One region of the Streptomyces sp. NPDC005374 genome, then DNA from elsewhere that is predicted to be linked to it. Evidence: riboswitches for the same ligand, from Rfam matches in the RefSeq annotation. Region 1 holds a riboswitch; the other holds the start of a gene.
The links. A riboswitch is a leader RNA that binds a small molecule or an ion and turns the genes downstream of it on or off. The one in region 1 is predicted to bind ZMP and ZTP.

Region 1 (15,348 bases):
GTGACGAACTCGGGCAGGTCGGGCGCCGACGGGACGAGGTAGTCGGCCATCGTGCCGGAGACCAGGTTGCCCTCGTCGTCGTAGACGGCCTCCTCGTACAGGGCCTGGGCGATGCCCTGCGCGAGCCCGCCGTGGACCTGGCCCTCGACGATCATCGGGTTGACGACCCGGCCCACGTCGTCGACGCCGACGTAGGACCTGATCCGGGTCTGTCCGGTCTCGGTGTCGACCTCCACCGCGCACAGGTGGGTGCCGTGCGGATAGGAGAAGTTGTCCGGGTCGGTCAGATGTCCGGCGTTGATGCTGGGTTCCACTCCGTCGGGCAGGTCGTGCGAGGTGAACGTCTCGAAGGCGATCTCCTGGATCGTCCTGCGCGCGTCGGGCGAACCCTTCACGGAGAAGACGCCGTCCGTGAACTCCAGGTCCCCCTCGCTCGCTTCGAGCAGATGGGCCGCGACCTTCCTGGCCTTGTCGACCACCTTCGTGGCCGCGTGGTGCACGGCCGTGCCGCCGACCACCAGCGACCGCGAGCCGTAGGTGTCCATGCCCTGCGGGGCGGCCCTGGTGTCCCCGTGCACGACCTGGACGTCGTCGAACGGCACTCCGAGCACGTCGGCGGCGATCTGGCTCCAACTGGTCGCGTGCCCCTGCCCGTGCGGACTGGTCCCGGTGACCACCTCGACCTTGCCGGTGGGCAGCATGCGCACACTCGCCGCCTCCCAGCCGCCCGCCGCGTACCTGAGGTCCCGCAGCACGCGGCTCGGTGCGAGCCCGCACATCTCGGTGTACGTCGACACACCGATGCCGAGGCGCACGGTGTCTCCCCGCTGGTTGCGGTCGGCCTGTTCGGCGCGCAGCTTGTCGTAGTCGAACAGTGCGAGCGCCCTGTCGGTCGCGGCCTCGTAGTTGCCGCTGTCGTAGGTCAGCCCGGCGACCGTCGTGTACGGGAACTCCTCGTGCCGGATCCAGTTGCGGCGCCTCAACTCCACCGGGTCCAGGGCGAGTTCGACGGCGAGGTCGTCCATGATCCGCTCGATGGCGTACGTCGCCTCCGGGCGTCCGGCGCCGCGGTAGGCGTCCGTCGGCGTCCTGGTCGTGAAGACGCCGGTGACGTTGAGCTCGTAGGAGTCCATCTTGTAGATGCCCGGGTACATGAACGCGCCCAGGATCGGGATGCCCGGTGTGACCAGCATCAGATAGGCGCCCATGTCCACGAGCAGGTCGGCCTTCAGGCCCAGCAGCCGGCCGTCACGGTTCGCGGCGATCTCGACGTCCTGGATCATGCCCCGGCCGTGGTGGGTCGCCAGGTAGCCCTCGGAGCGGGACTCGGTCCACTTCACGGGCCGCCCGAGGCGGCGCGCGACCGCGAGGGTGATCGCCTCCTCGCCGTACACCTGGAGTTTGGAGCCGAAGCCGCCGCCCACATCGGGGGCGACCACCCGCAGCTTGTGCTCGGGGATGCCGGTGACCACGGCGAGCATGACCCGCAGGATGTGCGGGATCTGGGTGGAGGAGTGGACCGTGTACTCGTCCGAGGCGGCGATCGGGGTGACGACCACAGCGCGCGGCTCCATGGCGTTGGCGATCAGCCGCTGCTGGTGGTAGCGGCGCTTGAGGGTCACCTCGGCGCGCCGCCGTACCGCATCGAAGTCCTCGCCGCCTCGCAGCGGCCAGTCGTAGCAGCGGTTGGTGCCCTTGTCGGTGTGGACGAGGGGGGCGCCCTCGGCCAGTGCCTTCTCGAGGTCCAGGACCGGCGGCAAGGGGGTGTACTCGACCTCGACGGCCTCCAGGGCATCGGCGGCCGCGTACCGGTCGCGGGCCACGACGACGGCCACCGGGTCACCCGCGTAGCGCACCTCGTCGACGGCGATCGGCGGATGGTCGGGCAGCACGATGTCCTCGGTCACGGGCCAGGCGCAGGGCAGCGAACCCATGCCCTGCGCCAGATCCGCGCCGCTGAACGCGGCGACCACGCCCGGGCGTTCGAGCGCGGGGGAGACGTCGACCCGGTCGATGCGGGCGTGTGCCATGGGGCTGCGCAGAACGGCCAGGTGCAGCAGACCGTTGGCGTCGATGTTGTCGGTCCAGAGAGTCTGTCCGGTGAGCAGCCGGGCGTCCTCCTTGCGGAGCCGGGCCGTGCCGACCTCGGTCATGTCGTCACCCCCTGCTCGACGGGTTCGGCGGCGGCGATCACGGCTCGCACGATGTTCTGGTAACCCGTGCAGCGGCAGAGGTTGCCCTCCAGGCCGTGGCGCACCTCGTCCGGGGTCGGGTGCGGGTTCTCGCGCAGCAGATCACGGGCCGCCATGAGCATGCCCGGGGTGCAGTAGCCGCACTGGAGCGCGTGCCGCTCGTGGAAGGCGCGCTGGAGGCCGGTCAGTTCCCCGTCCCGGGCCAGCCCCTGAACGGTGGTCACTTCGCCGCCGTCCGCCTGGACGGCGAGCACCGAGCAGCTCTTGACGCTCATACCGTCCAGGTCGACCGTGCACGCCCCGCAGTTGGAGGTGTCGCAGCCGATCGGGGTGCCGGTCAGGCCCAGCCGGTCACGCAGGTAGTGGATCAGCAGAAGACGGGGTTCCACCTCGTCCTGGTACACCGTGCCGTCCACCTTCACCGAGATACGGGTCATGTGCCCTCCCAGGACCACGGACGTGATGTGCGTCACTCTAGGACCGCTCCGGGGAGGGGGCGAGGGTCGGGACGCGACTGGTTGAGCGTTAATCCGTTGCCGCGGAGTGCTCGCGCCTGTTGGACTTCGGATGTCCCCCCGTCTGCCCAGCCGTCGTAGGAACCAGGAGTCGCAATGCGCACTGCGCCCATGTCCGCCCAGGAAGGAATGACCCCCATTCTTAAGGACATGACGCTTCGTGCACTTGCTCAACCTCGGGATCCTCGCCCACGTCGACGCAGGTAAGACCAGCCTGACCGAGCGGCTGCTGCACTCGGCCGGAGTCATCGACGAGATCGGCAGCGTCGACGCCGGCAGCACACAGACCGACACCCTCGCGCTGGAGCGCCGGCGCGGCATCACCATCAAGTCCGCCGTCGTCTCCTTCACGGTCGACGACGTGACCGTCAACCTCATCGACACCCCCGGCCACCCCGACTTCATCGCCGAGGTGGAGCGGGTCCTCGGGGTGCTCGACGGCGCCGTCCTGGTCGTCTCGGCCGTCGAGGGCGTCCAGGCGCAGACCAGGGTCCTGATGCGGACCCTGCGGCGGCTGCGCATCCCGACCCTTGTCTTCGTCAACAAGATCGACCGCAGGGGAGCCCGGTACGACGGAACCCTGCGGGCCATCGCCCAGCGGCTCACTCCGGCGATCGTGCCGATGGGGACGGTGGACGGACCCGGCACCCGGGAGGCTCGTTTCCTCCCCGGGCCCGGTCCCTACGACGTCCTCGCCGACGCCGACGACGACCTGCTGGCGGCTTTTGTCGAGGGGCGGGTCGGTGGGGATCTGCTGCGCGGTGCACTGGTCGCACAGACCAGGCAGGCCCTGGCGCATCCGGTGTACTTCGGCTCCGCCGCCACGGGCGCGGGAGTTCCCGAACTGGTCGCGGGCATCCGGGAGTTGCTTCCCGCCGCCGACGGTGACCCCGAAGGGCCCGTGTCCGCGACGGTGTTCAAGGTCGACCGGGGGCCCGCGGGGGAGAAGGTCGCGTACGCCCGCCTGTTCTCCGGCACGTTGAGCACCCGCGACCGGGTGCCGTTCGGCGAGGGGCGCGCGGAACGGGGACGCGGGAAACAGGGCCCTGGGGAACAGGGCCGCGCGGAGGGTCGTGTCACCGCCATCAGCGTCTTCGACGGTGGCGGCGAGACCCGGCGGGACGCGGTCCCGGCGGGCCGGATCGCCAAACTCTGGGGCCTGGCCGGCGTCCGCATCGGCGACGACCTCGGCGAACCCCGCAAGGCCCACGACCACTTCTTCGCCCCGCCCTCCCTCGAGACGGTCGTCGTCCCGGGCCCCGGCACCGACAGTCGCTCCCTCCACCTCGCCCTGACCCGACTCGCCGAGCAGGACCCCCTGATCGCCCTCAGGCACGACGAGGGTCGCCAGGAGACCTCCGTCTCCCTCTACGGCGAGGTCCAGAAGGAGGTCATCCAGGCCACGCTCGCCGAGGAGTTCGGCCTCGACGTCACCTTCCGCGAGACCACGCCGCTGTGCATCGAGCGGCCGGCCGGGACGGGCGCAGCCGTCGAGTTCAACAAGAAGGACGGCAACCCCTTCCTCGCCACCGTCGGCCTGCGGGTCGACCCGGCGCCGGCGGGCTCGGGCGTGTCCTTCCGGCTGGAAGTGGAGCTCGGCGCCATGCCGTACGCCTTCTTCAAGGCGGTCGAGGACGCCGTGCACGAGACCCTCGACCAGGGCCTGTACGGCTGGCAGGTCACCGACTGCACAGTCACCATGACCCACTGCGGCTACTCACCCCGGCAGAGCCATGCCCACCAGGGCTTCAACAAGAGCATGTCCAGCACGGGCGCCGACTTCCGTGGCGTGACCCCGGTGGTCCTCGTCGATGCGCTGCGGCGGGCGGGCACCCTGGTCCACGAGCCGATGCACCGCTTCCGCGTCGAGGCCCCGGCCGACACCCTCGGGACCCTGCTGCCGGCGCTCGCCGCGCTGAGGGCCGTACCGGAGACCACCGAGACGCGCGGGGAGACCGCCTGCGTGGAGGGCGCGGTACCGGCGGCCCGACTGCACGAACTGGAGCAGCGGCTGCCCGGACTCACCCGGGGGGAGGGCGAGTTGGAGAGCGCCTTCGACCACTACGCGCGGATCATCCACGGCATTGTTCCGATTCGTCCGGCGACTACCCGGAAAAGATGAAACTTACTCATCAGTCATAAGTGTTGACGGTGTGGTGCATGAGTCGGACTGTAAGGGACATGCCGAATATGCGCGCGCGTCTGCTCGTTGTTCTGGTTGTCCTCTGTGGATTCCTGACGGTGGCGGGAAACCCGTCCGCCTCCGCCGCCGGCATCGCCGACTCCCTGCCCTTCGACGGCACCGCCCTCACCGTGGCGAACGGCCGTTTCGTCGACGCAGGCGGCCGCGAGGTCGTCCTGCGCGGCTACAACGTCTCCGGCGAGACCAAGCTCGCCGAGAACCATGGTCTGCCCTTCGCCTCGGTCGCCGACGCCAAGAAGTCGGCGACCGCGCTGAGGGCCCTCGGCGGGGGCAACTCCGTCCGCTTCCTGCTGTCCTGGGCCTACGCGGAACCGGTGAAGGGGCAGGTCGACGCCACGTACCTGGCGAACGCCACCGAGCAGATGCGCGCGTTCCTCGACGCGGGCATCCGCGTCTACCCCGACTTCCACCAGGACCTGTACTCCCGCTGGCTGTTCAACTCGGGCAGCTGGTACACCGGCGACGGCGCCCCCGCGTGGGCGGTGGCGCTGGGCAACTACCCCGCCGAATCCTGCGGAATCTGCTTCGTGTGGGGCCAGAACATCACCTCCAACGGTGCGGTGAAGGCGGGCCAGTACGACTTCTGGCACAACAACTACGGCCTCCAGGACTACTTCCTGGCCACCGCCCAGAAGGCCATGACGTACATCAAGGCGAACCTGACCACCGGTGAGTTCGCCGGCGTCGTCGGGTTCGACCCCTACAACGAGCCCTACGCCGGCAGCTACGACTCCGGCCAGAACAGCCGCACCTGGGAACGCGACGTGCTGTGGCCCTTCTACGTGAAGTTCCGGGCCCGGATGGACGCGGCAGGCTGGACGGACAAGCCCGCCATGGTCGAGCCGAACCTCTTCTGGAACGGCAACGTCAGCAAGGAGGAGGGCGGCCTCCTCGACGCCGGCACGCTCGGCTCCCGATACGTCTTCAACACCCACTTCTACGACCAGAAGGCCATCTCCGGCATCCTGATGTGGGGCAACGCCTCCGACGGCCAGTACGTCACCGACTTCGGCACCGTCCGCGACCGCGCCACGGCGCTCGGGACGACGGCCGTGGTCAGCGAGTTCGGGCACCCGCTGAACGGCAACACCGCGGGCAAGGCGCCCACCGTCCTCAAGGCCATGTACCAGGCCCTGGACTCCCGGGTGAAGGGCGCCAACTGGTGGTCCACGCCCGCGAGTTCCGGACCGGTCCTGTCCGGCAGCCAGTGGCAGTGGGACATCTACAACGGCCGCCACAACGAGCTGATGAACGACAACCCCGACAAGGTCATCACCGCGGCCGACGGCTGGAACGACGAGGACCTCTCGGCGGTGAAGCTCGACGACTCGGGCACACCGGTGCTCCGCCAGGACGCCCGGCTCCTCGACCGGATCTACCCGAGCGCCACCTCCGGCAGCACGGTCGCCTTCACCTACGAGGACCGCTCCAGGGACGGCTCCACGACCCTGACCTGGAACCCGGTGCCCAGCGGCCTGCCGAACGTGTCGTCGCTGGTCGGGTCCGGCCAGTACTCGGTCCTGGTGTGGCGCTCCTCGAGCGGCTCGGCGCCCACCGAACTCCACCTGCCCGCCTCCTTCCCGAACTCCACGACCACCGTCGTCTCCGATCTCGGAACGGTCTACGGTCCCCCGGCGTACACCACGTCGACCCCGGTCGGCACGGCCCTCGAACCGGGCGGCACGGGCAGCCGCCGCCTCCTGCTCACCGACGCGGACTCCGGCGTCCTGCACTACGCGCTGGTCACCAACGGGGCCACCTCGCCCTCCGCCTCCCTGCTCGGCGCGGCCAAGTCCGAGCTCGCGAACTGGGTGTCCCAGAAGCTCGGTTGACCCACTCCCTTCGTCAGGGTCGAAGCCGGACCCTGACGAAGGCCGGCTGAATGAGCAACTCCGTGACGCAGGTCGTGTCCTGGGCCGGAGTGGTGGTGCGCACGCCGCACCACCACGACCGGACCGGCCTGCTCACGCCCGGCAGTCGCAGCCGGGCCGGGGACCTGCCTCACCCCGTGTTGTTCCCGCGGGTCACGGCCGTGGTCCAGCACGCACGAGCGGGCACCTCGGCGGTCGGGCTGCACGCCGGGGTGCCCGCGGTAACCGTGCCGGTGACGCCGGACCAGCCGTACTGGGCGGGGCGGCCGGCCGCGATCGCTAGGAGGCAGGGCTCGTCCAGTCCGCGGCCACGTGTCCCAACCGCACCCGCTGGGGGTGGTCGCCCACCGCCACGGACGCCGTCTTCTGCCCGGTCGCGAAGTCGATCGCGGTGACCTGGTCGGCGCCGCTCTCGGAGATGACACAGCTCTTGCCGTCACCGCTGACGGTGGCCCAGTAGGGCTTCGAGGCGGGGACGAGCGGGCCCTCCTGGAGGGTCGTGCGGTTGACCACCGTCGCGTAGTCGTCCATGGTGCCCGCGACGCAGAGCTTGCTGCCGTCCGGGCTCATCGAAATGCCGTGGTGGCGCGAGTCGTTGACCATGGTGGTGCGGTCGTCGCTGGTCGCCGGGTTCTTCGGCAGGGTCTTCGTGCGGGTGATCTTGTCGGTGGCGACGTCGTACTCGAAGAAGCCGTTGAAGAACGACACCTGGAAGTACAGCTTGGAGTCGTCGGGCGAGAACACCGCGGGGCGCACCGCGTCCGAGTAGTCGGTGAGGCCGATCGCGTTCAGCTTGTCCCGCATGTCGATGATCTTGACCTGCTTGTAGGTCGTGGCGTCGACCACCGTGATGTGCCGGTCGCCCTTCGTGAAGTCCTGCCACGGGGCGTCGGAGTCGGTGTTCACGTCACCGATCGCCATGTTCCAGATGTACTTGCCGTCCTTGGTGAAGATGTTCTCGTGCGGCTTGTCGCCGGTCGCGAACGAGCCGAGCTGCTGGCCGGTGTTGATGTTGAGCACGTGCACGGTGTTCGCGGTCGAGGCCGACACCGCGACCCGGGTGCCGTCGGGGGAGACGGCCATGTGGTCCGCGCGGTAACCCGACACCCGGAAGCGCCAGTTGATCTTCCCGGTGGCCAGGTCGATCGACACGACGTCCGCGAAGCTCGGCCGGGAGACGACGACCGACTTGCCGTCCGGCGTGGAGTACATGTCGTCGACGAACTGGTCGTGGCCCTCACCGACGCTGTTGCGGATCGCCATGAAGTAGATCCACTTGATCGGATCGGCGTTGATCTCCGCCATCCGGGCGTCCTTGTCGGGGATCACGTTGATCCGGCCGATCTTCGCCAGATCACCGGAGGACTTGATGACGTCGGCCGTGCCGTCCCAGTTGTTGCCCACGAACAGCACCTCGCGCAGGGAGGAGGCGTCCGCGGCACTCGCGGCGGCAGCGGGGGCGGTCAGGGTCAGGACGACGGCGGCGGCCATGGCACACAGGTGTCTGGGGCTGAGGGCGGACATGAGGGGGCTCCCTTGGGCGGCTCATGATGCGGGCATGCCAAATCGGCGAATCTGAAGATGCGTGCATTCAGAGTGAACTTACTGCAAAGTAAGGAAGGGGGGCCCTTCTCCACAAGACTGCGTACACGACAAACTTGGGCGACATACGGAAGGCCGGAGCGTCCGGCCCCGGGTAGGAGGTGCGGTGACGGGCAGGCTCAAGGCCCCGACCGGTCGCTACGGCGGCAAGACAGCCGTGGAGCGGCAGGCCGAGCGGCGCCGGCGCTTTCTGGACGCGGCACTCCGGCTCTTCGGGGACACTCCCGGCTACCGCGCCACGACGGTCGCGGCCCTCAGCGAGACCGCGGGCCTCTCCACCCGCCAGTTCTACGAGGAGTTCCACACCCTCGAGGACGTCCTGGCCGCGCTGCACCTCGAGGTCAACGACTGGGCGACGGCAGCCGTGCTGGAGGCCGTCGCCGACGGCGACCACCTTCCGCTCACCGAGCGTGCCGCCGCGATCTTCCGTGCGTACGCGGCGAACGTCACGGCCGACCCGTGCCGGGTGCGCATCACCTTCGTCGAGATCATCGGCGTCAGCCCACGGCTGGAGGAACAGCGCCTGGCCCGCCGGGCGCACTGGGTGGACCTGGTGTGCGCAGAGGCGCAGCGGGCGGTCGCCCGCGGGGAGGCGGCACCCCGCGACTTCCGGCTGGCCGCGACGGCGTTCATCGGCAGCGTCAACGGCCTGCTCCACGACTGGAGCGCCGGGTGGGTGGACGCGACCCTGGACGAGGTCGTCGAGGAGCTGGTCCGCCAGCTGATGGGGATCCTGCAACCGCCGGGCTGGACGGCACCGACCGCCCCAGGCTCCGCCTGAGCACGCGCCCCCGGCCGTCCGAGGCCTTCCCGGGTCGTGCGGTTTTCGGTCGTTGGAGGCCGGAGCGGGTCGTGTGGGTCCTGGTCGTCCGAGGTCTCACCGGGTCGTGTGGTTTCCGGTCGTGGGAAGCCGGGGTTGGTCACATGGTCCCCGGCCGTCACAGGCCCTACCCGGTCACGCGGTCCAGGGCTGCCATCACCGGTGCGACCCCGTCCTCCTCCCGAATGCGCGCCCCCAGTGCCTGCGCACGCTCCCGGTACCCGGCATCCCGGGTGACCCGTACCAGCGCCGCCCCCAGCGTGTCCGCCGTCAGGCGTCTCAGGGGCAGGGCGCGCGGAGCCACCCCCAGTGCCACCAGCCGCGCCGCCCAGAAGCTCTCGTCGAACTGGATCGGCACCGGTACGGCCGGAATCCCGGCGCGCAGCCCCGCCGCGGTGGTGCCCGCGCCCGCGTGATGGACCACCGCCGCCATCCGGGGGAAGAGCGCGCAGTGCGGTGCCTCGTCGATGGTCAGCATGTCGTCGCCGATGGCGCTGAGACCCGCCCACCCGCGCTGGATCACTCCGCGCAGGCCGGCCCGGCGCAGCGCCCGCACGATCTCCGCGCTGATCCGCCCGGGGTCGGGCACGGTCGCGCTGCCCAGGCCCACGAAGACCGGCGGCGGCCCCGCGTCGATGAACCGGCGCAGCTCGTCGGAGAGCCGCTCGTCCTCGTCGTACGGCCACCAGTAGCCCGCCACGTCGAGCCCGCACCGCCAGTCACGGGGCCGGGCGACCACCTGTGGGCTGAATCCGTGCAGCACCGGCCAGCCCTGTCGCTCCCGGGCCCGCAGCGCGGCGGCCGTGCCCAGGGGCGGCAACCCCAGCTGTGCGCGCACCGGAGGCAGGGCCGAGGCGAAGACCTGCTCCACGGCCAGGTTCAGACCCGCCCCGGCGATCCGGTTGCCGAGCGCACCCCAGGAGCCGGTGCCCAGCATGGGCGGCGCGAACTCCCTCGTGGGCGCGAGAGGTTGGAGGTTGAGGCCCAGGCTGGGCAACGCCAGTCCCTCGGCGACGGCGTGTCCCAGCGGGGCCACCGACCCGGACAGCAGCAGCACGTCGGCGGCGCGGGCGGCGGCCACCAGGTCGTCGGTCATCTCGACGGCCAGCGCCCGGGCCATCGCGACCACCCGCACCAGTTTGCCCACGCCGGTCGTGCTGCGGTGCAGGGCCCGCCCGCGCGAGGACTCCAGCTCCGCCCGCGGATCGACCGGCAGGGCGTGGAATCCGATCCCGGCCCGGGCCGCGAGCGGCTCGAAACGACCGTGGGTGACCAGGGTGACCTCGTGCCCGGCCCGCGCCATACCGTGTCCCAGCCCGGTGAACGGGGCCACGTCGCCCCGGGAGCCCGCTGTCATGATCGCTACCCGCACGACGGACAGTATGGCGCCGCAGCCCGTCGCGGGGCCTGAACGACCCGTGGTATCCGGCCAGTTCACCCCGGCCGCATCGGAGGAGCGGCCGGGCCGCCGTCGTCCGCCGTCCTGACGCCCGCGCTACACCCCGAGCTGCCGGGCGGCGGCCTCCACCGTCTGCTCCAGCAGCGTGGCGATGGTCATCGGGCCGACGCCGCCCGGCACCGGCGTGATCAGCGAGGCCCGCTCCACCGCCGAGTCGAAGTCGACGTCTCCGACGTTCCCCGCGTTGTACCCGGCGTCGATCACGACCGCGCCCGGCTTGATGTCCTGGCCCCGGATCAGCCGTGGCCGCCCTACCGCCGCGACCACGATGTCCGCCTCCCGAACCGCCGCCGACAGGTCCGCCGTACGGGAGTGGCAGTAGGTCACCGTGGCGTCGCGGGCGAGCAGCAGCATGCCGGCCGGTTTGCCGAGGATCGCGCTGCGGCCCACGACAACGGCCAGTGTGCCGGCCGGGTCGACGTCGTACGCGTCGAGCAGCCGCATGATCCCGCCCGGCGTGCAGGACACGAACCCCGGCAGGCCGAAGCTCATCGTCGCGAAGGAGGTGAAGGTGACGCCGTCGACGTCCTTCTCCGGCGCGATCGCCTCGAACGCCGCCCGCTCGTCGATGTGCGCGCCCACCGGGTGCTGGAGCAGGATGCCGTGGACGGTGGGGTCGTCCGACAGGGCGCGCAGGGTGTCGACGAGTTCCTCGGTGGTGGTGGCCGCGGACAGCTCCACGTGCCGGGACTCGATGCCGGCCCAGCGGCAGCGGTTGCGCTTCATGCGCACGTAGATGACGGACGCGGGGTCCTCGCCGACCAGTACCGTGGCGAGGCAGGGGGCCTGCCCGGTGCGTGCGGTGAGGTCGGCCGCGCGTTCGGCGGTGACCTCGCCGATGCGCCGGGCGAGCGCGGTGCCGTCCATGAGTCCTGCCTGGGACATGATCCACTCCTGAGCCGATCGAAGGAATCGCCCAGGCGCACGGCATCGGGACAGCGGACCGCTCCCCGGTGGTACTCCACCTCAGCGCCAGTCACGGTCCGGACATCACACTAACCGACGTCCCACGCCGGTCAGGAGTCGCTGCCCGTCCGGACGCGCGAGAACGACGGCCGGCGGCAGGCGCGGGTCCGACCCGCCGTCGTTCCCGCCGAGAAGGTCCACATCAGCCGGATCACGATCTGGACCCTCGACACCTTTCCCGCTACTCGTCCCACGCCTGTATCAAGGTCTGCTCGGCGATCATGCCGCCCCGCAGGGTCAGCATCGACTCGGACAGGACGCGTACCCCGTCGGAGTACTGGCACGACTCGCTGAAGGCGACGTGGTCGCCGTCGACGACGCACTGTTCGAGCTTGTGCGTCATGTCGCGGCTGTACACGTCGTCGAGCATCGCGCTGATCTCGTCCCTGCCGTGCAGCACCATCGGGTGGCTGGGCTGGCTGTTGCGGTCCACGACGCGTATCTCGGCGTCGTCCGCGTAGAGCGACAGAAGAGTCGCCGCAGTGTGTCCTTCGATGCCCCGGCGCAGTGCGTCGATGTCGAAGCCGGAGCGTGCCGCAGTGCCCATGGTGACCTCCTTCGAGGGCCGCGGCCCGACGAGGAGCGGGCCGCGTCGGGCCTCTTTCCTACGAGACTCCTCCGCCCCGGCGGTCACGGCAAGCGCAGTCCGGGCGCTCCGCCTGACGAGTGAGCGTAGCCGGAGGGCCGTGTCCGCCAGGGGCCCGGGGACGTTGCTGACAACATGATCTCAACTCGACGTATCGTCGCCGCCGTCGGTCTCGCCGTCGGTGTCACCGGACTCGCCGCCCCCCTCGCGAACGCGGCCGACGCGGCCGCCCCGGAAGCGAGCCCGCTCAGCCCGATCGCCATGCTCGACTCGCTCGCGGTCAGCGACATCCCCGCGGAGCACAAGGCCGAGATGCCGAGGGTCTCCGCGCAGCTGAACAAGGCCAACGACCTGTACAAGCTCAACGAGCTGCACCAGGTCACTGACCTCGCCGCCCCCGTCACCGGGCTGCTGCCCGCGGTCGAGGCCTGACCGCTGCCGTACGCACACCGAGGGCCGCCCGGATCGCCGGGCGGCCCTCGACGCGTCTTCGCCCAGACGTCCGCCTCACGCGTCCAGGAAGTGGAATCCCGGCCGGGGATGCATCAGGAAGTCATGGTGCGAGATGTTCCACGCGTAGGCCCCGGCCATCGAGAACACCACCCGGTCACCCGCCCGCAGCCCGGCCGCCGGCACCCGGCGGGCCAGCGCGTCCTTGGGAGTGCACAGCTGTCCGGCCAGGGTGACCCGCTCGCCGCCGGCCACGGGACGCGCCCAGGGATGCGGCCATGCGTCCACGGGCAGCACCGAGCAGGGCTGGTCGTGGCCCTTCGTCGCCGGGGTCCGCAGATGGTGGGTGCCGCCCCGGACCACGGCGAACTCCTCGCCGTGACTGTGCTTCACGTCCAGCACCTCGGTCGCGTACCAGCCGCAGTACGCCGTCAGCGCCCGCCCCGGCTCGATGCGCAGCGTGAGCCCGGGGTGCGCCTCCGCCAGCCGGGCGAGCCCCTCGCCGTACGCCGTCCAGTCGAACCGGCGTCGCGGGTCGCCGTAGTCGACACTCATGCCGCCGCCGACGTCGACCTCGGCGAGCGGCACACCCAGGCCGGTGGCCCAGGACACGACGGATCCGGCGACACGCAGCGCTTCCGTGGCCTCCAGGCCGCTGGCCAGGTGAGCGTGCACGCCCAGCAGCCGGAGGTGCGGATACGTGCCGTCGGTGAGGGCCACCACGGCATCGCGCGCCCGGTCGGGATCCATGCCGAAGGGTGTCGGACGACCGCCCATCGCCAGCGAACTCCCCGCCAACGACCCTTCGGGCACAGGGAGGTTGACGCGCGGCAGCACCGCCACCCGCCGTCCCGGTGCGACGCGTCGCGCCAGCTCGGCCAGCATGCGCAGCTCGTACCCGCTCTCGACGTGGAAGCGCTCGACTCCCCGTTCCAGCGCGGCCCTCACCTCGTCCGGCGTCTTGCCCGGGCCGCCGAACGCGAGGGGCCGGCCCGGCACCGCCCCCGCGACATGGGCGAGTTCACCCCCTGAGGCGACCTCGTAGCCGTCGACGTAGGGCCCGAGCGCGTGGAGGATCTCCGGCTCCGGGTTGGCCTTGGCGGCGTAGTACACCTCGACCCGCTCGGGCAACGCCTCCCGCACGGTGGCCGCATGGGCCCGCAGGCCCGCCAAGTCATAGACGTAGGCGGGAAGTTCGGCACTGTCGAGGGAGCGTACGTGGTCGGTGAGGGCGGTCATCGGTCGCTTCCGGTCGCGTCGTTCAGGATGTCCTCGGCCAGTGGCGACGGCAGCCGCACATAGCCCGCCTCCCGGTCGGATCTGCGCTCCCAGCGGGTGAGCAGATTGGCCTTGGCGGGCAGCGGGACCCCGGCGAGCAGGGCGGCCAGCGGGGGCGGGCAGCCGTGCCGGTCGGCGTAGGCCCGCAGGGTGTCCCGCACGCGGGCCCACAGCGCGGCCTCCGTGTGCGGGTGCAGGTCGGCGAGGGCGGCGAGCAGCTCGGCGACGTGGTTGACCAGCAGGCAGTACACCACCCGGTCCCAGCCGCGCCGGGCGTCGTACGTCATCGGGCCCGCGACCTCGGGCGGCAGGGCGGCGAGGGCGTCCTCGTGGTGTTCGGGGAGCAGCTTGGTGCCCTCCAGGTCGCGGAAGAGGACCTGCGCGGGCATGCCGTCGGCGTCCACGCAGACCAGGACGTTCTGGAGATGGGGTTCCAGGACGAGTCCGTGGTCGAAGTAGGCGGCCAGGACGGGCGGCAGGAGCAGGTCGAGGTAGGCCGACCACCAGACGACCGGGTCCGTGTGCTTCAGGAGGTGGGAGATGTGGGCGGTCCCGGTCGGGTACTCGTCGGCGACGGCGGCGGCCAGCAGGGCGGTGGTGGCCGGGGCGAGCCGCCGGGGCAGACCCTCGCGGACGATGACACCGAAGCCCTCGAACAGCGCGCGGTCCGGGATGCCGTCCGGTCCCGGCAGGGCCAGGGTGCGGTAGGCGGGCTCGCGCAGGACCGCGCTGCCGGGGAAGCGTTCGGCGAGATCGGTCAGTGCGGGGGCGAGCGCTCGGGTGAGGGCGACCGCGCCGGACAGCTCATAACTGCTGTTCTTGCGCAGGCAGTTGGTGATCCGCACGTTCAGGCTGAACTTCAGGAAGGTCTCGCCGTCGTACAGGGTGCGCACCGACGCGGTGGCCGCGAAGGGCCGCCCGCCCGGGCCGAGGTCGATCACGTCCCCGCGGTCGAGCGCCGCGCGCAGCGCCGGGTGCTCGCGGAGGGACTCGTACTGCCAGGGATGGGCCGGCAGCAGCCGGTAGCCGTCCGGGACGTCGGCGCGCTGTCCGTCCAGCGCGGCGCCGGCCCAGGGTGCGGCGGACTCCTCGGCGATCAGGTGCTCGCGGACCGCGAGGTGACGCAGCGGGAAGGCCGCACCGACCTCCGGCGCGTATGCCGCCCAGGACCGCGGTTCACCGGTCCGCGCCTTGGGGGTCGGGTGGAAGCGGTGGCCGAACAGCAGCGACTGCTCCGAGGCGAGGTAGGGGTCCTCCGCGCTGTCGCCCCTGGTGGCCAGGGCGGTGGAGATCGCCTCGTGGCTGGAGGCGACCTGCTCCAGGAACTCCTCGTTGCGCACCCCCGTGCGCAGCGACAACTCGTCGTGCGTGTACGCGGCCAACTGCCGCCAGCCGACCGACGACCA
Region 2 (15,348 bases), on a different contig from region 1:
GAGCGGCCCCTCCAGCTTGGCCCGGTCCGTCACCAGCCACGGCTGCCTGAGCCGCTCGACCAGCTCCCCGACCACCTCACCGGCCAGACCGGGGGAGAGCAGCACCGGCACCGCGCCGATACGGGAGACCGCGCAGGTCAGCAGCACGATGTCGACGTTGTCCGTCTTGTGTACGACGACCTGCTCCGAGGGCCGTACGCCCGCCTCCCACAGCTGTCCGGACAGCTCCTCGACGACGTCCGCCAGCGCCGGGTAGGTGAGGTCGACCCCGAGGGCGGGATGGGTGTCCAGGGGCTGGTCCAGGGTGACGAAGACGGCGCCGTGCCGGTCGGCCGCCCGGCGGAACACCGGGCCCAGGTAGAACCCCCGGTCGGCGAAGGGAGGTTGCTGCTCTCGCATGGGGCCGTTCCTTTCTGCGGTGCGTCTGCGGTTCTTGCGCGGTGCGTCTTCTGCGTTCTTGTGGGGTGTTCTCGCCGTGGTCACCAGGCGCCTCCGCGGACCAGATGGCGACGGAGCTTGCCGGTGGGGGTGCGGGGGAGGGACGGGACGAGGCTGACGCTTCTGGGCACCTTGTAGGCGGCCAGGTGCTCGCGGGCGAGCCGCAGGAGGTCCTCCTGGAGGCACTGGAGAACGGTGCCGTCCTGGGCCGCGGGTACGACGAACGCCCGCAGCCGGCTCACCCCGGCCCCGTCGGTGACGGCCACGACCGCGACCTCCTTCACCGCCGGGTGGGTGCGCAGTACGGCCTCGACCTCCAGCGGGGAGACGCTGATGCCCCCGACCATCTCCATGTCGTCGGCGCGGCCCAAATGCCGGTAGGTGCCGTCGGGTTCGCGGACCGCCCGGTCATGGGTGGCCAGCCAGCCGCGGACCAGGGTGCGGGCGGTCTCGTCGGGCCGGTTCAGGTAACCGGGGGTCACCGTCGGTCCGCGCACCCACAGCTCGCCCTCCGTTCCGTCCGGAACCGGTGTGCCCGCGCGGTCACGCAGCTCCACCTCGAAGCCGGGCACGGGACGGCCGACGGTGCCGGGCCGGTTGTGGTCGAAGCTGTTGGCGCAGAAGGCGTGACCTGCTTCGGTGGAGCCGATCTGCTCCAGCACCGGCGCGCCGAGCAGCTCCGTGACCCGCCCGCCGAGCTCCTCCGGCAGTCCCTCACCGGCCGACACCGCGGCCCGCACCGAGGCGAAGCAGGCCTCGTGCCCACGGCCCCGGTCGGCCACCAGCGCGGCGTACGCGGACGGCACCGAGTAGAGCAGCGTCACCCGGTGCCGGACCACGAGCTCGTCCACGGCGGCCGGGGTGGGGCGCCGGTCCACCAGCACCGCGGACGAGCCGGAGAACAACGGGAAGACGAACGCGTTCCCGAATCCGTAGGCGAAGTACAGCTTCGACACCGACAGGGCCACGTCGTCCCCGGTGATCCGCAGCAGCCGCCTGCCGATCAGGTCGTGGTACGCCTTCGGATCGCTGTGCGTGTGCACGACCCCCTTGGGCCGGCCTGTCGTACCGGACGTGTACTGCACGTAGAGCGGGCTGTGCGCGTCGACCGGGTGGGCGGGGGCCGGCGCGGCGGAGGAGGTGAGTGCGAGCAACTGGTCGGCACCGAGCCGGGCCCGGTCGGTGAACCGGTCCTCGAGTCCCGGTCCTGTCACACACAGCGCGGCCCCGGTGTCCGCTGCCATGAACGCGTGGTCCGCCGCGGGGAGTTCGGGGTTGACGAGAACGGCGACCGCCCCAAGACGCGCGATGCCGAGGAAGGCCGTCACCCACGCGATCCCGTCCGGCAGCGCCAGCACCACCCGGTCGCCCGGCTCGACGCCATGACCGGCGAGCACGGTGGCCGCCCTGGCCGCGAGCGCGTGCACCTCGCCGTGGGTCCAGGCCCGGTGGCCCTGATGGAATGCGGGCCGGTCGACCCAGCCACGCCGCTCGGCGAGATCGGCCAGCTGGGCGGCAAGGTTGCCGGGTGCGTCGAAGCCGGCCGGTGACGGCGAAGGAGACGGTGAGGGAAGTGGTGAGGGAGACGGCGCAGGAGGCGGTGACAGAGACGGGGGCGGTGGCGGCATGGTTCGCGGAATCGTCATCGGGCCGGCTCCTCAGTGGCGGTATGTCCCCCGCGGACCCTCTGCTGCTGTCGTTGCTCCGCTGTCCGGTCTGCGGTGTGCAGATGCAGCGCTCTCATCTGGGCCGCCGTCTTCAGCAGCATCTCGTCGTACTCGGCGTCCGGATCGGAGTCGAGGACGATGGCGCCCCCGGCGCCCAGGTGCATCAGCCCGTCGGCGAAGACGGCCGTGCGGATCACGATGTTGAGATCCGCGCCCCCTCCGCACCCCAGGTATCCGAGGGCGCCGGAGTAGACACCGCGGGCCTCGGTCTCCAGGGAGTCGATGATCTCCAGCGTGCGCAGTTTCGGCGCCCCGGTCATCGAGCCGCCCGGAAAACAGGCGCGCACACAGTCCACCGCGTCGATCCCCTCGCGCAGCCGCCCCTCCACGGTCGAGACGAGCTGGTGCACGGTCGCGTACGTCTCCGTGGCCATCAGCCGTGTCACCCGCACGGACCCGGTCCGGCATACCCGCCCCAGGTCGTTGCGGAGCAGGTCGACGATCATCAGGTTCTCGGCGCGCGTCTTGGGGTCCGCCGCGAGCGCGTCCCGCAGCCGGGCGTCCTCCTCCGGCCCTGCCCCACGCGGCGCGGTGCCCTTGATGGGCCGGGCCTCGGCGACCCCGTCCCCGGTGATCCGCAGGAACCGCTCCGGCGAGGAACCTGCCACATCGACGTCCCCGAACCTCAGAAACGCCGCGTAGGGCGCCGGATTGACGCGCCGCAGCGTCCGGTAGAACTCGTATGCGTCCGGCGGGGCGGGTAACCGCGCCGCGTTCGTCAGACAGATCTCATAGCTCGTACCCGCCCGCAGTTCACGCGCGCAGGACTCGATGTCGGCGAGATAGGCCGCCCGGTCCCGCACCAGCCACGGCTCGGCGGCGCCGAGATCTAGCGCGGACCGCGCGGACACCGTCTGCCGAGCGGACGACGCCGTACGGCCGGGCAACGCCGTACCGCCCGACGACGCCCCACCGCCGAACATCGGCGCACCGTCGGGCAAGGGGTTCCCGTCGGGCTCGGTGGCGACGAAGGTCAGTTGGGCCAGCGCGCCCTCCAGCCAGTCCTCGGCCTCCAGCGCGGCCTGCGGGGTGTCCTCGGCCAGACAGACCGCGTAGGTGAACCTCTTCAGATGGTCCACGGCTATCAGCCGGTCGGCGAACAGCCAGCAGGCGTCCGGCACTTCGGAGGTGTGCCGGTTCGGAGAACCGCAGTCGGCCTTCGTCTCGTAGCCGAAGTAGCCGACGTAGCCCCCGGTGAAGTCGAAGGGCAGTCCTGAACCGTCCACCCGACGGCTCGTCAACTGCCGTCCGAGATAGTCGAAGACACTCGCCGCGACTTTTCGCGTCGGCCGCCCTTCCCGCTCGATCTCGCACCGGCCGCTCTCGACGTCGTAGCGGACGAACTCCGCGAGCGGACCACTGTCGTCACCGAAGAACGAGAACCGTGACCGCCCCTCCTCGACCAGAGCGCTGTCCAGCCAGAACGCCCGCGGCGACGCCGCGTACATCCGGGTGAACGCGGCCTCCGTGTCGACTGCGCCGGCGATGCGCCGGGTGTGCAGCCGGTAGGCGGGGGTGGCTCGCCGAGGGCGCGGAATGATCGACGCGGACCGGGGGACCGCCGCCTCGGTCGGGGGCACGGCGGTGTTCTTCGTCCGTGTCCTGCGGGCCCGTTCCGCCGTGAGGTTGCGGAAGTTGACGAGCATGCGGTGGCCGTAGTCGGTGAGCACGGACTCCGGATGGAACTGCACGCCCCACAGCGGCCGACTGCGGTGTCTGAGCCCCATCAGCACCCCGTCCTCGGCCCAGGCGGTGGCCTCGAGCGTCTCCGGGAGCGGCTCGGACACGGCCAGCGAGTGGTAGCGGACCGCGGTGAAGTCCTGTGGCAGACCTCGGAACAGCTCCCGTCCGTCGTGCCGGACCGTCGACAGATGCCCGTGCCGCGGCTCCGGCGCGGCACCCACCAGGCCCCCCTCCCCGAGAGCGATGCCCTGGTGTCCAAGGCAGACGCCCAGTACGGGGATGGACGACTCGGCGAGCACGGCGGTACTCAGACCGAAGTCCCGCGGTTCGGCCGGGTGTCCCGGTCCGGGCGACACCACGACATTGTCGAATTCCGCGAGATATTCCCCGAGATCGGGAATCGCATCGACAGCGTCATTGAGGACCACTACCGGTTCCTCGCCGTTGACCTCGGCGAGCAGCTGGAACAGGTTGTACGTGTACGAGTCGTAATTGTCGATGAGCAGGGTCTTCACCCGCCCACCTCCCTCGGTTCGTTCCGGACCTATGCGGTCCGTCTTTTGTGCCGTCCGCGGAGGGCCTGGAGCGGCGGATACAGCCATTTCTTGAAGAAACGCTGAAGCCGGGGCATGAGGATCCAGGTGACGAGAGCCGTCACACACAGGCACAGCAGAAGTGTGCGGACAAGCGGATTGAGTCCGCCGAGATAAGGAAGAACGATCAGGTTGAACAAGAGCACCGGCGGAAAGACCGCGCTCATGTTCACGAACCACAGCTTCCATTTCGCCGGCGGGGTGGGCGCTTTCGGCAGGGCGGTCTGGGAGTCGAACCACAGCTTGGAGCCCCGCACGCTCCTGCGCTCCGTCTGCTGGGCGAAGTCCATCGCCCGGCGGTGCCACTGTGTCCGAGCGGCCGAATCCTCCCAGGCCCGGGCCGTTCCCTCGCTGGCGAACCGATAGACCACATGCCACTCCGCCTCTCGGTCGACAAGGACGCCACCCCCCAGGAAGCCCGGCTGCTGCGAACTCGCGGCCAGCATGGCCCACCCCCACGAGTGGAAGTCGGCCTCACGGCCCGGCACCACGTGATAGGCCACGGTGACGGTGACGGGATTGCTGCTCACACCACCCAGTACGCAATGTCTTCACATCACGTTCAAATATTCAACGATGTTTTTCGAGTGCCTTGATCGGTGTCCGGAACGTGGCTCTTTATCGGACTTTCGGTCGCCTTGGTGTGCTCTGTCGAGCTGTATCAGGAGTGGCATTTCCGAAATCCAGTGCGGCTATTTACAAAAGGAAGTCGGACGTCGCCGGAAGTCGCCAGGAAGTCGTCGGCTTGAATCCGCGTGGAAAGAACCGTCACTCCACCTCGGCCGGAGCCTCCCCGAACCTGGCCAGCGCCAAAGCCCCCGCGACGGCCACGGCGAAGCCCAGCACCGCCACCCATGCCAGCCCCTCCCGGGTGCGGTCTCCGAGCCACACCACCCCCACCAGCGCGGGCCCGATCGTCTCCCCGATCACCATCCCCGCGGTCGCCGTGGTCACCGACCCCCGCTGCAGTGCCGAGGTGAGTGACAGGAAGGCCGCACTTCCGCCCACGAGCAGCGCATAGGCCGCCGGGTTGGCCAACAGGTCCGACGGGGCAAGCGAGTCGATCAGCCGTACCGCCACCTCGACCACGCCGAACCCGAACCCCGCACCCAGTCCGAGCGCCAACGCCCGCCCCCGCTCCGGGAGTTTCCCGCCCAGGAGCGCCAGCCCCAGCACGGCCAAGGACGTCCCGAGCATCGCGTACCTCAGAGCCGTCGGCCCGCCCCGGTCTCCTTCGGTCCCGGACGCGATCCCCAGCAGCGCCATCCCTGCGCACACCACCCCGACCGCGCCCCACTCGCTTCCGCTCAGCCGAACCCGCAGCAGCCGCGCCGAGACAACCGCGGTCACCGCGAGGCTCGACGCGAGCGCCGCGCCGACGGCGTAGATCGGGACCGACCGCAACGCGGCGATCTGCAGCAGGAACCCCACGCCGTCCAGCGCCAGCCCCGCCAGATACCGCCACTGCCGAACCGCTCGCAGGAACAGCGTCACCGCGAACGCCGACCCCTCGTCGCCGCCGCCCGTGTCCGCTGCCCGCGCCGCCATCGCCTGCAACACGGTGGCCGTCCCGAAGCAGACCGAGGCGCCGAGGGCGCACATCATTCCAAAGAGCACAAAGCGACCTTAGGGCAGGAGCTGAGGGGCGGGCTGATCCAGGACGAGCTCTTACTGATCTCTAGCTGTTCGCCCGACATGCGTACACCAGGCCCCTGTTGACGAACCTACTCGCCGGCCCTCGACGTGATGGGCCCCGAGGTCGCCTCCGAGACACCGACTCCGGGAGCGTGCCGAAAACGCTTTGCCGCACCCGGCTTCGGCGCGTTACGTTCCTCGCACTCTGAAGCAGACGCTCTCTGGAACCATTGCCGCAGAACGGGAGCAGGTCCGCGCACAGCGCGCGGCGCCACGGAGGGGCGGCACCGGATCCGGCCGACCGGCGGATCCCGTACGCCCTCCGGAGGACACTCCCATGAACATCGGCCTCGGCCTCCCCGTCGACGATCCCGCCCAGTTGCTCACCTGGGCCCGGCGCGCCGACGCGGGCCCCTTCAGTACCCTCGGCCTGCTCGACCGCCTCGTGTACGACAATCCCGAACCCCTCATCACCCTCGCGGCTCTCGCCGGCGCCACGTCCCGCATCCGCGTCCAGACCGAAGTGCTTCTCGCGCCCCTGCACAACACCGCCCTGCTCGCCAAGCAGACAGCGACCCTCGACCGCCTCTCGGGCGGCCGCTTCACGCTCGGCATCGGGGTCGGTGGCCGCGAGGACGACTGCCTGGCCGCCGGCATCGATCTTCACCGCCGAGGCCGCCGCCTCGACGAGCAGATGACCCTGCTGCGCCGCACCTGGTCCGGCGAGCCCTACGGCGAAGGCGTCGGCCCCATCGGCCCCGCCCCCGCCACCCCCGGCGGTCCGGAGGTCCTGTTCGGAGGCTTCGCCCCTGCTGCCCTCGAACGGGTAGGCCGCTTCGGCGACGGTTTCCTCGGCGCCGCCCTGCCGCCCTCCTTCATGGCCAACCTGTTCCGCGACGCCGAAGCAGCCTGGCAGAAGCACGACCGCCCAGGCCGCCCACGCCTGGTCGCCCAGGCGAACGTCGCCCTCGGCCCGGACGACACCCTGGACCGGGCCCGCGGCAACCTCCGCGACTACTACGCCTTCAGCGACCACGTCGCCTACATGGAGGGCGGCCTGCTCACCACCCCGGGACAGATCCGCGACGCCACCGACGCCTACTTCGGAATCGGCGCCGACGAGGTGATGCTCTACTGCTGGGCCTCCGACCCCGACCAGCTCGACCGCCTCGCCGACCTGCTGTTCTGACGTCGTACTCCGCCACCGCTTCGGGGCCCGGGACCAGTGGCCGGGCCTCGAAGCCGTCGCTCGCATGGTGGACGTCGCACGGGAGTCGTTCGCCCCGGCCGGTAGGCTGGCCGACAGGCCGTGACTGGCGCGCTGGGATGGGACGGACCATCGGGGAGCGGCCTGTGAGTGACCAAGTGCCGTGCGCCTGGGCCGAACCGTGATCCGTGACCGCCACAAGCCACGCAGCCCGGAGGCCGCCATGTCAGAGCAGCAGCCCCTGTCCACCGAATCCACTGCCTTCCGTGCCGCCCTCGACGTGATCCGCGCCGTTGAGCCGCGCGTCGCCGACGCCATCGGCCAGGAGGTCCACGACCAGCGCGAGATGCTCAAGCTGATCGCCTCCGAGAACTACGCCTCCCCGGCCACCCTTCTCGCCATGGGCAACTGGTTCAGCGACAAGTACGCCGAGGGCACCGTCGGCCGCCGCTTCTACGCCGGCTGTCGCAACGTCGACACTGTCGAGTCCCTGGCCGCCGAGCACGCGCGGGAACTCTTCGGCGCCCGCCACGCCTATGTCCAGCCGCACTCCGGTATCGACGCCAACCTGGTCGCCTTCTGGTCCGTCCTCGCCCAGCGCGTCGAGGTCCCCGCTCTGGAGAAGGCCGGCGTCCGCCAGGTCAACGACCTCTCCGACGCCGACTGGGCCGAGCTCCGCCAGGCCTTCGGCAACCAGCGCATGCTCGGCATGTCGCTGGACGCCGGCGGACACCTCACCCACGGCTTCCGCCCGAACATCTCCGGCAAGATGTTCGACCAGCGCTCCTACGGCACGGATGCCACCACCGGTCTCGTCGACTACGAGGCCCTGCGTGTCTCGGCCCGTGAGTTCAAGCCGCTGATCATCGTCGCCGGCTACTCGGCCTACCCGCGTCTGGTCAACTTCCGGATCATGCGCGAGATCGCCGACGAGGTCGGCGCCACGCTCATGGTCGACATGGCCCACTTCGCCGGCCTCGTCGCCGGCAAGGTCCTCATCGGCGACTTCGACCCGGTCCCGCACGCCCAGATCGTCACCACCACCACCCACAAGTCCCTGCGCGGCCCACGCGGCGGCATGGTGCTGTGCGACGACTCCCTCAAGGATCAGGTCGACCGCGGTTGCCCGATGGTCCTCGGCGGCCCGCTCCCGCATGTCATGGCCGCCAAGGCCGTGGCCCTCGCCGAGGCCCGTCAGCCCTCCTTCCAGGACTACGCCCAGCGCATCGTCGACAACTCCCGCGCTCTGGCCGAGGGCCTGATGCGTCGCGGCGCCACTCTGATCACCGGCGGCACCGACAACCATCTCAACCTGATCGACGTCGCCTCCTCCTACGGCCTCACCGGCCGCCAGGCCGAGGCAGCCCTGCTCGAATCGGGCATCGTCACCAACCGCAACGCCATCCCGGCCGACCCCAACGGCGCCTGGTACACCTCCGGCATCCGCATCGGCACCCCCGCTCTGACCACCCGTGGCCTCGGCACCGCCGAGATGGACGAGGTCGCCGGACTCATCGACCGCGTCCTCACCACCACGGAGTCCGGCACGACCAAGTCGGGTGCGCCCTCCAAGGCCCAGCACGTTCTCGACCCGAAGGTCGCGGACGAGATCTCCCACCGGGCCACCGACCTCGTGGCGGGCTTCCCTCTCTACCCGGAGGTCGACCTCGGCTGAACCACGGCCCCGGCGATGCCGAGCGGCACATCACGCTCTTGAGTTGTCAAGGACCGGTGACTTCTAGAGATCGATGAGTTCCTGTCGTGGCTCCTCCCGCGGCGGTCCGGCTCCCGGCCGGGCCGCCGCGCGGCGTATCAGCCGCGTGCCGCCTGCCCCTGCCGCGAACCCCACGGCGAGCCCCGGCACCGCCCACCAGGCCCCGTGCGCCAGGCCCCTGGGCTCGTCGGCACCCTCGACCTCGCCGCCGGCTCCGTGCTTCCCCTCCCTGGCACCGCCCAACAGCCCGGCCCGGTCCAGCCGATCGAAGTCCGCCCGCGGCGCCCGGTGCCAGCGGATGTCGTCGTCCTCCTGCTCCGGCGCCGGATCCGTGCGCACCCACGGTGTGCCGTCCCCGGCCAGGAACAGTTGGTCCTCCCGCTCCACAGCCACATCACCACCCGGCGCCGCGTTCGTCTGCGGCCAGCCACCGACACCCGTCAGCCCCCACACCACGGTGATCCGCACCGGCGGATACCGGCCCTTCTCCCAGGCATCCGGCACCCGCTCCGTGCCCGTGTACGTCGGCTGAAGCAACTGCCACAGACGAGCGAAGCACGGCTCGTCGGAACGCACGGCCTTCGTCCGGCCCGAGCCACCGGTGACGACCATGGCCAGGTCGGGCTTGTCGAGGCCCGCCTCCCGCATCGGCAGCGCCGCCGCGTCAGCTGTCGGCACCCAGAACACGCTCACCGCCGCCGCCACAGGCGCGAGCACCGCCAACACCCCGCGCGGCCCGCGCCGCAGCCCTGTGTCTCTGCTTCGCACTGCCATCCCCCCTGATCGGCTCAGCCTGCTGTCTCAAGCTCCCGGGCACTTCACTTCGTCACACGTCACGCAGTTCCTGCCGCGGCCCCCGCTCCCGGCGTAGGCGGTCCCACGGCCCCCGCATCACGAACGACCGCAGCGCCAGGGCCAGTACGGCTCCGGCTGCCACACCAGGAAGCGCCCACCACCACCCGGTGCCGTCATCCGTAACTGAGGACGGACCGAGGGACGCAGGGGCCCGCGCCGCCTCCGTGTCCACTGCCCCCGCGGCGCTCCCCGCCTGCCGGCCAGGCGTCGGGAAGACGGCATCGCCCTCGGCGTAGACCGTGCCCATCACACCCAACTCCTTCAACAAGGAGCGCAGTTGGGCTGGGTTCTTGGGTTGGTGCCAGTCGCCGTTCACCGACTCCGGTACGTTCCCCGCCGTGCGTATCCACACCTGGTCCGAGCCGGCCAGCGGGAAGACCTCGTCCAGCCGCCACGGTGAGACGTCATGCAGCATCCATGTGACGTTGATCTGCCGGGCGGCGAGCAGATCCGCCTCGGACGGCTTGGTGCGGGCACCCGCACCCGGAGGGTCGAGCAGCCGCTGCAACTCTCCGAACTCCTCGTCGGAGTAGTAGCGCGACCCCGTCTCCCCGCTCTCCGGCGAGACCACGAGCACGCTCGTCGGCCCACCGGCCGACGCGAGGGGCGCATTCCACACGGTCAGGGCGAGCGCCGCCGCCAATGCGCCCAATCCTGCTGCCAGTTCACCGCATCGGTTCCTCCGGCCGCTCCCAAGGTCCTTCATGCCTACCCCCAACAGACGATCCCCGTGCGGCCCGTCCGCGAGCCGCGTGTCACTTCTGGTACACCGCCCGGCCCGATGGGGTTCCCACCTCACGCGCACTATTTCGGAGACGTCCCCGCGCCCGAATCCGTCGGCTCGCCGAGGGACTTCGCGATCTCCACCGCGCTCGTCCTGGACGCCACGCCCTCCAGCCGCAGTGTCACGTCCGGCAGATCCAGGACACCCGGCCTGTGCATCCACAGCAGTGTCGGCCCGGCGGTCCGCTCCTCGCGGGTGTGAGGGGAGCCGTCCGCGTCCACCAGCCAGAAGTTGAGCAGGTGGGGCCGCGGAAACCACAGAGCGATGTCCGCGGCGCCACCCTGGTCCGGGGAGTCCCCGCTCAGCGAGAGCCACTCCGGCTGCTCCTGCACGGTCTTGGTGAAGCCGATGTCCAACCGGGCCGGATACTCGTCCAGCCGGATGGTGTCCCCACGCTTCCGCCAGCACAGGCTCACCAGAAACCGCCCCTGCGGCTCGGCTGTCACCGTCACCACGTCCGGTGTGCCGAGCGTCGCCGGCACCAGCGGCTCGAACCCCGCCCGCCGCTCGGCCTGCGCGAGCGACACCGAGCGTCCGCAGCCGGGCACCTCGGTACCCGGTGAGGGCACCGCCGACGGGTCGTACCGCACCTCGACACCGCCGAAGTCGAACCAGTCCAGGACCGCCGCCCGCACCGGAGGCGTGAGCGCGAGGACCGCCAGCAACCCGCACAGCGTCGCGGTCAGCGAACGCCACCGCACCCGCGTCCAGCGACGCATGGCCCGCAGCCGGTCACCCGGTCCCGGAGCCCGGGTCGCCGGGACCGGCAGTCGCTCGGCGAGTATCTGCTCCAGCACCCGCTCCACCATCGACTCGGACCCCCCGGCACCCGGTGCGTCCAGTGAACGCCCGAGCGCCCGCAGCTCCTCGGGCAGCCGGGACGCACGCGCAGACGTGCTGTCGGCGCCCTCGTCGCCGTAGGACTCACTCACGCTCATCACCCCCTTTCCGAGGCTCGAAATCCGGCAGCAGTTTCTCCAGCCTGCGCAGCGCGCGGTTCAGCCGGGACTTCACCGTCCCCCGCGGCCAGCCCAGGGCCTGGGCCGTCTCGGACTCGTCCATCTCCAGCAGATAGCGGTAGGTGACGACCAGACGATGCTCCTCGCTCAGCTTCTCCAGCGCGGATTGCAGCGCGGTGCGGCGCTCTATCTCCACGGCCGCCACGGCCGGGTCCGCCGATTCCGGTATCAGCGGCTCGGCCTCCGCGAAGGCCGCCTCGCGGCCGGCGAGCGTGCGCTGGCGCGCGGCCGTCCGCACCGTGTTCCTCGTCTCATTGGCCACGATCGACAGAAGCCACGGCTTGAACGCCGAGCCCTCCTTGAAGCGGCCCAGCGCGCAGTAGGCCTTGACGAAGGCCTGCTGCACCACGTCCTCCGCGTCCGCTCCCGCCCCGAGCACGGCGGCCGCCCGCAGCGCGATACCCGTATGGGCCCGCACCAGCTCCGCGTACGCCTCCGGGTCTCCGGCGCGTACGCGTGCGATCACCGCGGCCTCATCGACGATGCGGCCCCCCTCCCGCGTCCTCACACGATTGGTACACCGCCCGAACCGAATCGGTTCCCACCCGTGGCGCATCTGTTTCCGACTGGTTCCGGATCGGCCCCCGACACCTGAGAGAATGGTGAGCATGGCCTCTGACCGACCCCGTGTGCTCTCCGGAATCCAGCCCACCGCAGGCTCGTTCCACCTCGGCAACTACCTTGGCGCCGTCCGCCAGTGGGTGGCTCTGCAGGAGTCCCACGACGCGTTCTACATGGTCGTCGACCTGCACGCGATCACGATTCCGCAGGACCCGAAGGAGCTCACGGCCAACACCCGCCTGGCCGCCGCCCAGCTCCTCGCCGCGGGCCTCGACCCGGAGCGCTGCACGCTCTTCGTCCAGAGCCACGTCCCCGAGCACGCCCAGCTCGCCTGGGTCATGAACTGCCTCACCGGTTTCGGCGAGGCCTCCCGCATGACCCAGTTCAAGGACAAGTCCTCCCGGCAGGGCGCCGACAGCGCGAGCGTCGGCCTGTTCACCTACCCGATCCTCCAGGTCGCCGACATCCTGCTCTACCAGGCGCACGAGGTCCCCGTCGGCGAGGACCAGCGCCAGCACGTCGAGCTGACCCGTGACCTCGCCACGCGCTTCAACGGCCGTTTCGGCGAGACCTTCACGATCCCGAAGCCGTACATCCTCAAGGAGACGGCGAAGATCTACGACCTGCAGGACCCGTCGATCAAGATGAGCAAGTCGGCGTCCACGCCGAAGGGCCTCATCAACCTCCTCGACGAGCCGAAGGCCACCGCCAAGAAGGTCAAGAGCGCGGTCACCGACACCGACACCGTCATCCGCTACGACACCGCGAACAAGCCGGGTGTCAGCAACCTGCTCACCATCCACTCGACGCTCACCGGCACGAGCATCGCCGAGCTGGAGCAGAGTTACGAGGGCAAGCTCTACGGCGCGCTCAAGACGGACCTCGCCGAGATCGTCGTCGACTTCGTGACGCCCTTCCGGGAGCGCACCCAGCAGTACCTGGACGACCCGGAGACGCTGGACTCGGTCCTGGCCAAGGGTGCGGAGAAGGCCCGCGCGGTCGCTGCGGAGACCCTCTCCCAGGCCTACGAGAGGGTGGGCTTCCTGCCCGCCAAGCACTGAGCCCGGCACCGGCCGTACCGCCCACCGGCACGAGGCGCACCACCGCACACCGGCACCACCGGGCAGAGCGCTGCACATCACTACGCCTGCGCCTGCCCACAGCACACCCGTGGCCGTACAGTCGATAGCCGGACGGCTGGGAACGAATCCGACAGGACGACAGGGAAGAACAGGAGACGACGTGGGGACCGTAACGATCGGTGTGTCGATCGCGGTCCCGGAGCCTCACGGCAGCCTGCTCCAGGAGCGGCGCGCGGGCTTCGGCGACGCCGCGGCTCACGGTATCCCCACCCATGTCACCCTGCTGCCGCCCACAGAGGTCGAGGGCACCGCGCTGCCCGCCATCGAGGCGCACCTCACCGAGGTCGCCGCGGCGGGCCGGCCGTTCCCGATGAAGCTGTCGGGCACCGGCACCTTCCGGCCGCTGTCGCCGGTCGTGTACGTCCAGGTGGCCCAGGGCGCCGAAGCCTGCACCTGGCTGCAGAAGCAGGTCCGTGACGCCTCCGGGCCGGTGGCGCGGGAACTGCAGTTCCCGTACCACCCGCACGTCACGGTGGCGCACGGCATCGACGACGCGGCCATGGACCGCGCCTTCGAGGCGCTCGCCGCCTTCGAGGCCGCGTGGCCGTGCACCGGATTCGCGCTCTACGAACAGGGCGCCGACGGGGTGTGGCGCAAGCTGCGCGAGTTCACCTTCGGCGGCTCGGTCGTGCCGCCTCAGGCGGACCGTGTCGAACGTGGTTCCCTGCCCACGAGCCAGCTGTAACCACTGGTACAGCCGCTGTAACCGTAGTTACAGCGCGAGCCGCCGGAACAGCCCCCGCGGGACATGCCTGACCGCCGACATCACCATCCGCAGCGCTCCTGGCACCCACACCGTTTCCGAACGCCGCCGCAGACCCAGTTCGATCGCCGTCGCCACGGCCTCCGGAGTGGTCGCGAGGGGCCCTTCCGGCAGACCGGCCGTCATTCTCGACCGCACGAACCCGGGGCGTACGACCATGACGTGCACGCCGGTGCCGTGGAGAGCGTCGCCGAGGCCCTGGGCGAAGGCGTCGAGGCCGGCCTTGCTGGAGCCGTAGATGAAGTTGGCGCGCCGGGCCCGCTCGCCGGCGACGGAGGACAGCACGACCAGCGAGCCGTGGCCCTGGGCCTGCAACGCGCGCGCGGAGACCAGGCCGGCCGAGACGGCGCCCGTGTAGTTGGTCTGCGCGACCCGCACGGCGGCGACCGGCTCGCGCTCGTCGTGGGCCTGGTCGCCGAGGATCCCGAAGGCGAGCAGCACCATGTCGATGTCACCTTCGGCGAAGACCTTGCCGAGCACCGCCTCGTGGGACTCGGGGTCCAGTGCGTCGAAGGCGACGGTGCGGACCTCCGCCCCCAGGGCGCGCAGTTCCGTTGCGGCGGCGTCCAGGGCCGGCGAGGGGCGCCCCGCCAGCCACACCGCGCGGGTGCGGCGGACCACGAGGCGGCGGGCGGTGGCCAGCGCGATCTCGGACGTGCCGCCGAGGACGAGCAGGGACTGGGGGATACCGAAGGCGTCCTTCACGAGCAGCTCCTTGAGACGGCCTGCCAGACGGCCTCGTACGGCCGGCTAGAGGGTGAGGCGGCGGGACAGGTCCGAGGTGAACACCCCGCGCGGGTCGAGTTCCGCGCGCAGTTCCCGGAAGTCGTCGAGGCGTGGATACATCGAGGCGATCAGCTCCGGCCGCAGACGGGAGTCCTTGGCGAGGTAGACCCGCCCGCCGGCCGCGGCCACCTCCTCGTCGAGGGCGTCGAGAAGGGTGCCGAGACCGGGCAGGCCGGCCGGGATGTCCATGGCCAGGGTCCAGCCGGGCACCGGGAAGGAGAGCCACCCCGGGTCGGCGTCCCCGAACCGCTTGAGGACGGCCAGGAAGGACGGGCACCGATGCGCGCAGACCCGCCGCACGATCCGGTGCAGGGCCTCCTCCTGGCCGTGTCCGACGACGAACTGGTACTGCACGAAGCCGCCGCGGCCGTAGATCCGGTTCCAGTGGGGAACGCCGTCCAGGGGGTGGAAGAAGGCGGAGATCCGCTGGAGCCGGCCGGT

Region 2: it holds a riboswitch for ZMP and ZTP, as region 1 does, so the genes downstream of both, ACFYRX_RS03210 (glycine hydroxymethyltransferase) here and ACFYRX_RS06105 (bifunctional 5,10-methylenetetrahydrofolate dehydrogenase/5,10-methenyltetrahydrofolate cyclohydrolase) in region 1, are expected to answer to the same signal.

Annotation. Positions count from the first base shown of each region.
Region 1 covers NZ_JBIAKA010000002.1:133,213-148,560, reverse strand. The annotation lists gene ACFYRX_RS06140 (xanthine dehydrogenase family protein molybdopterin-binding subunit) at 1-2,153, opposite strand, end outside; gene ACFYRX_RS06135 ((2Fe-2S)-binding protein) at 2,150-2,629, opposite strand; gene ACFYRX_RS06130 (GTP-binding protein) at 2,868-4,829, shown strand; gene ACFYRX_RS06125 (cellulase family glycosylhydrolase) at 4,889-6,742, shown strand; gene ACFYRX_RS06120 (YncE family protein) at 7,061-8,305, opposite strand; gene ACFYRX_RS06115 (TetR/AcrR family transcriptional regulator) at 8,490-9,164, shown strand; gene ACFYRX_RS06110 (glycosyltransferase) at 9,331-10,560, opposite strand; gene ACFYRX_RS06105 (bifunctional 5,10-methylenetetrahydrofolate dehydrogenase/5,10-methenyltetrahydrofolate cyclohydrolase) at 10,699-11,547, opposite strand; ZMP/ZTP riboswitch at 11,570-11,652, opposite strand; gene ACFYRX_RS06100 (nuclear transport factor 2 family protein) at 11,810-12,175, opposite strand; gene ACFYRX_RS06095 (hypothetical protein) at 12,350-12,646, shown strand; gene ACFYRX_RS06090 (type III PLP-dependent enzyme) at 12,722-13,903, opposite strand; gene ACFYRX_RS06085 (IucA/IucC family protein) at 13,900-15,348, opposite strand, start outside.
Region 2 covers NZ_JBIAKA010000001.1:664,617-679,964, reverse strand. The annotation lists gene ACFYRX_RS03240 (AMP-binding protein) at 1-399, opposite strand, end outside; gene ACFYRX_RS03235 (benzoate-CoA ligase family protein) at 480-2,084, opposite strand; gene pabB (aminodeoxychorismate synthase component I) at 2,081-4,363, opposite strand; gene ACFYRX_RS03225 (antibiotic biosynthesis monooxygenase) at 4,393-4,971, opposite strand; gene ACFYRX_RS03220 (hypothetical protein) at 5,210-6,046, opposite strand; gene ACFYRX_RS03215 (LLM class flavin-dependent oxidoreductase) at 6,414-7,265, shown strand; ZMP/ZTP riboswitch at 7,376-7,465, shown strand; gene ACFYRX_RS03210 (glycine hydroxymethyltransferase) at 7,507-8,958, shown strand; gene ACFYRX_RS03205 (hypothetical protein) at 9,022-9,771, opposite strand; gene ACFYRX_RS03200 (hypothetical protein) at 9,824-10,495, opposite strand; gene ACFYRX_RS03195 (hypothetical protein) at 10,657-11,568, opposite strand; gene ACFYRX_RS03190 (RNA polymerase sigma factor) at 11,561-12,121, opposite strand; gene trpS (tryptophan--tRNA ligase) at 12,264-13,277, shown strand; gene ACFYRX_RS03180 (2'-5' RNA ligase family protein) at 13,459-14,043, shown strand; gene ACFYRX_RS03175 (decaprenylphospho-beta-D-erythro-pentofuranosid-2-ulose 2-reductase) at 14,071-14,826, opposite strand; gene ACFYRX_RS03170 (FAD-binding protein) at 14,872-15,348, opposite strand, start outside.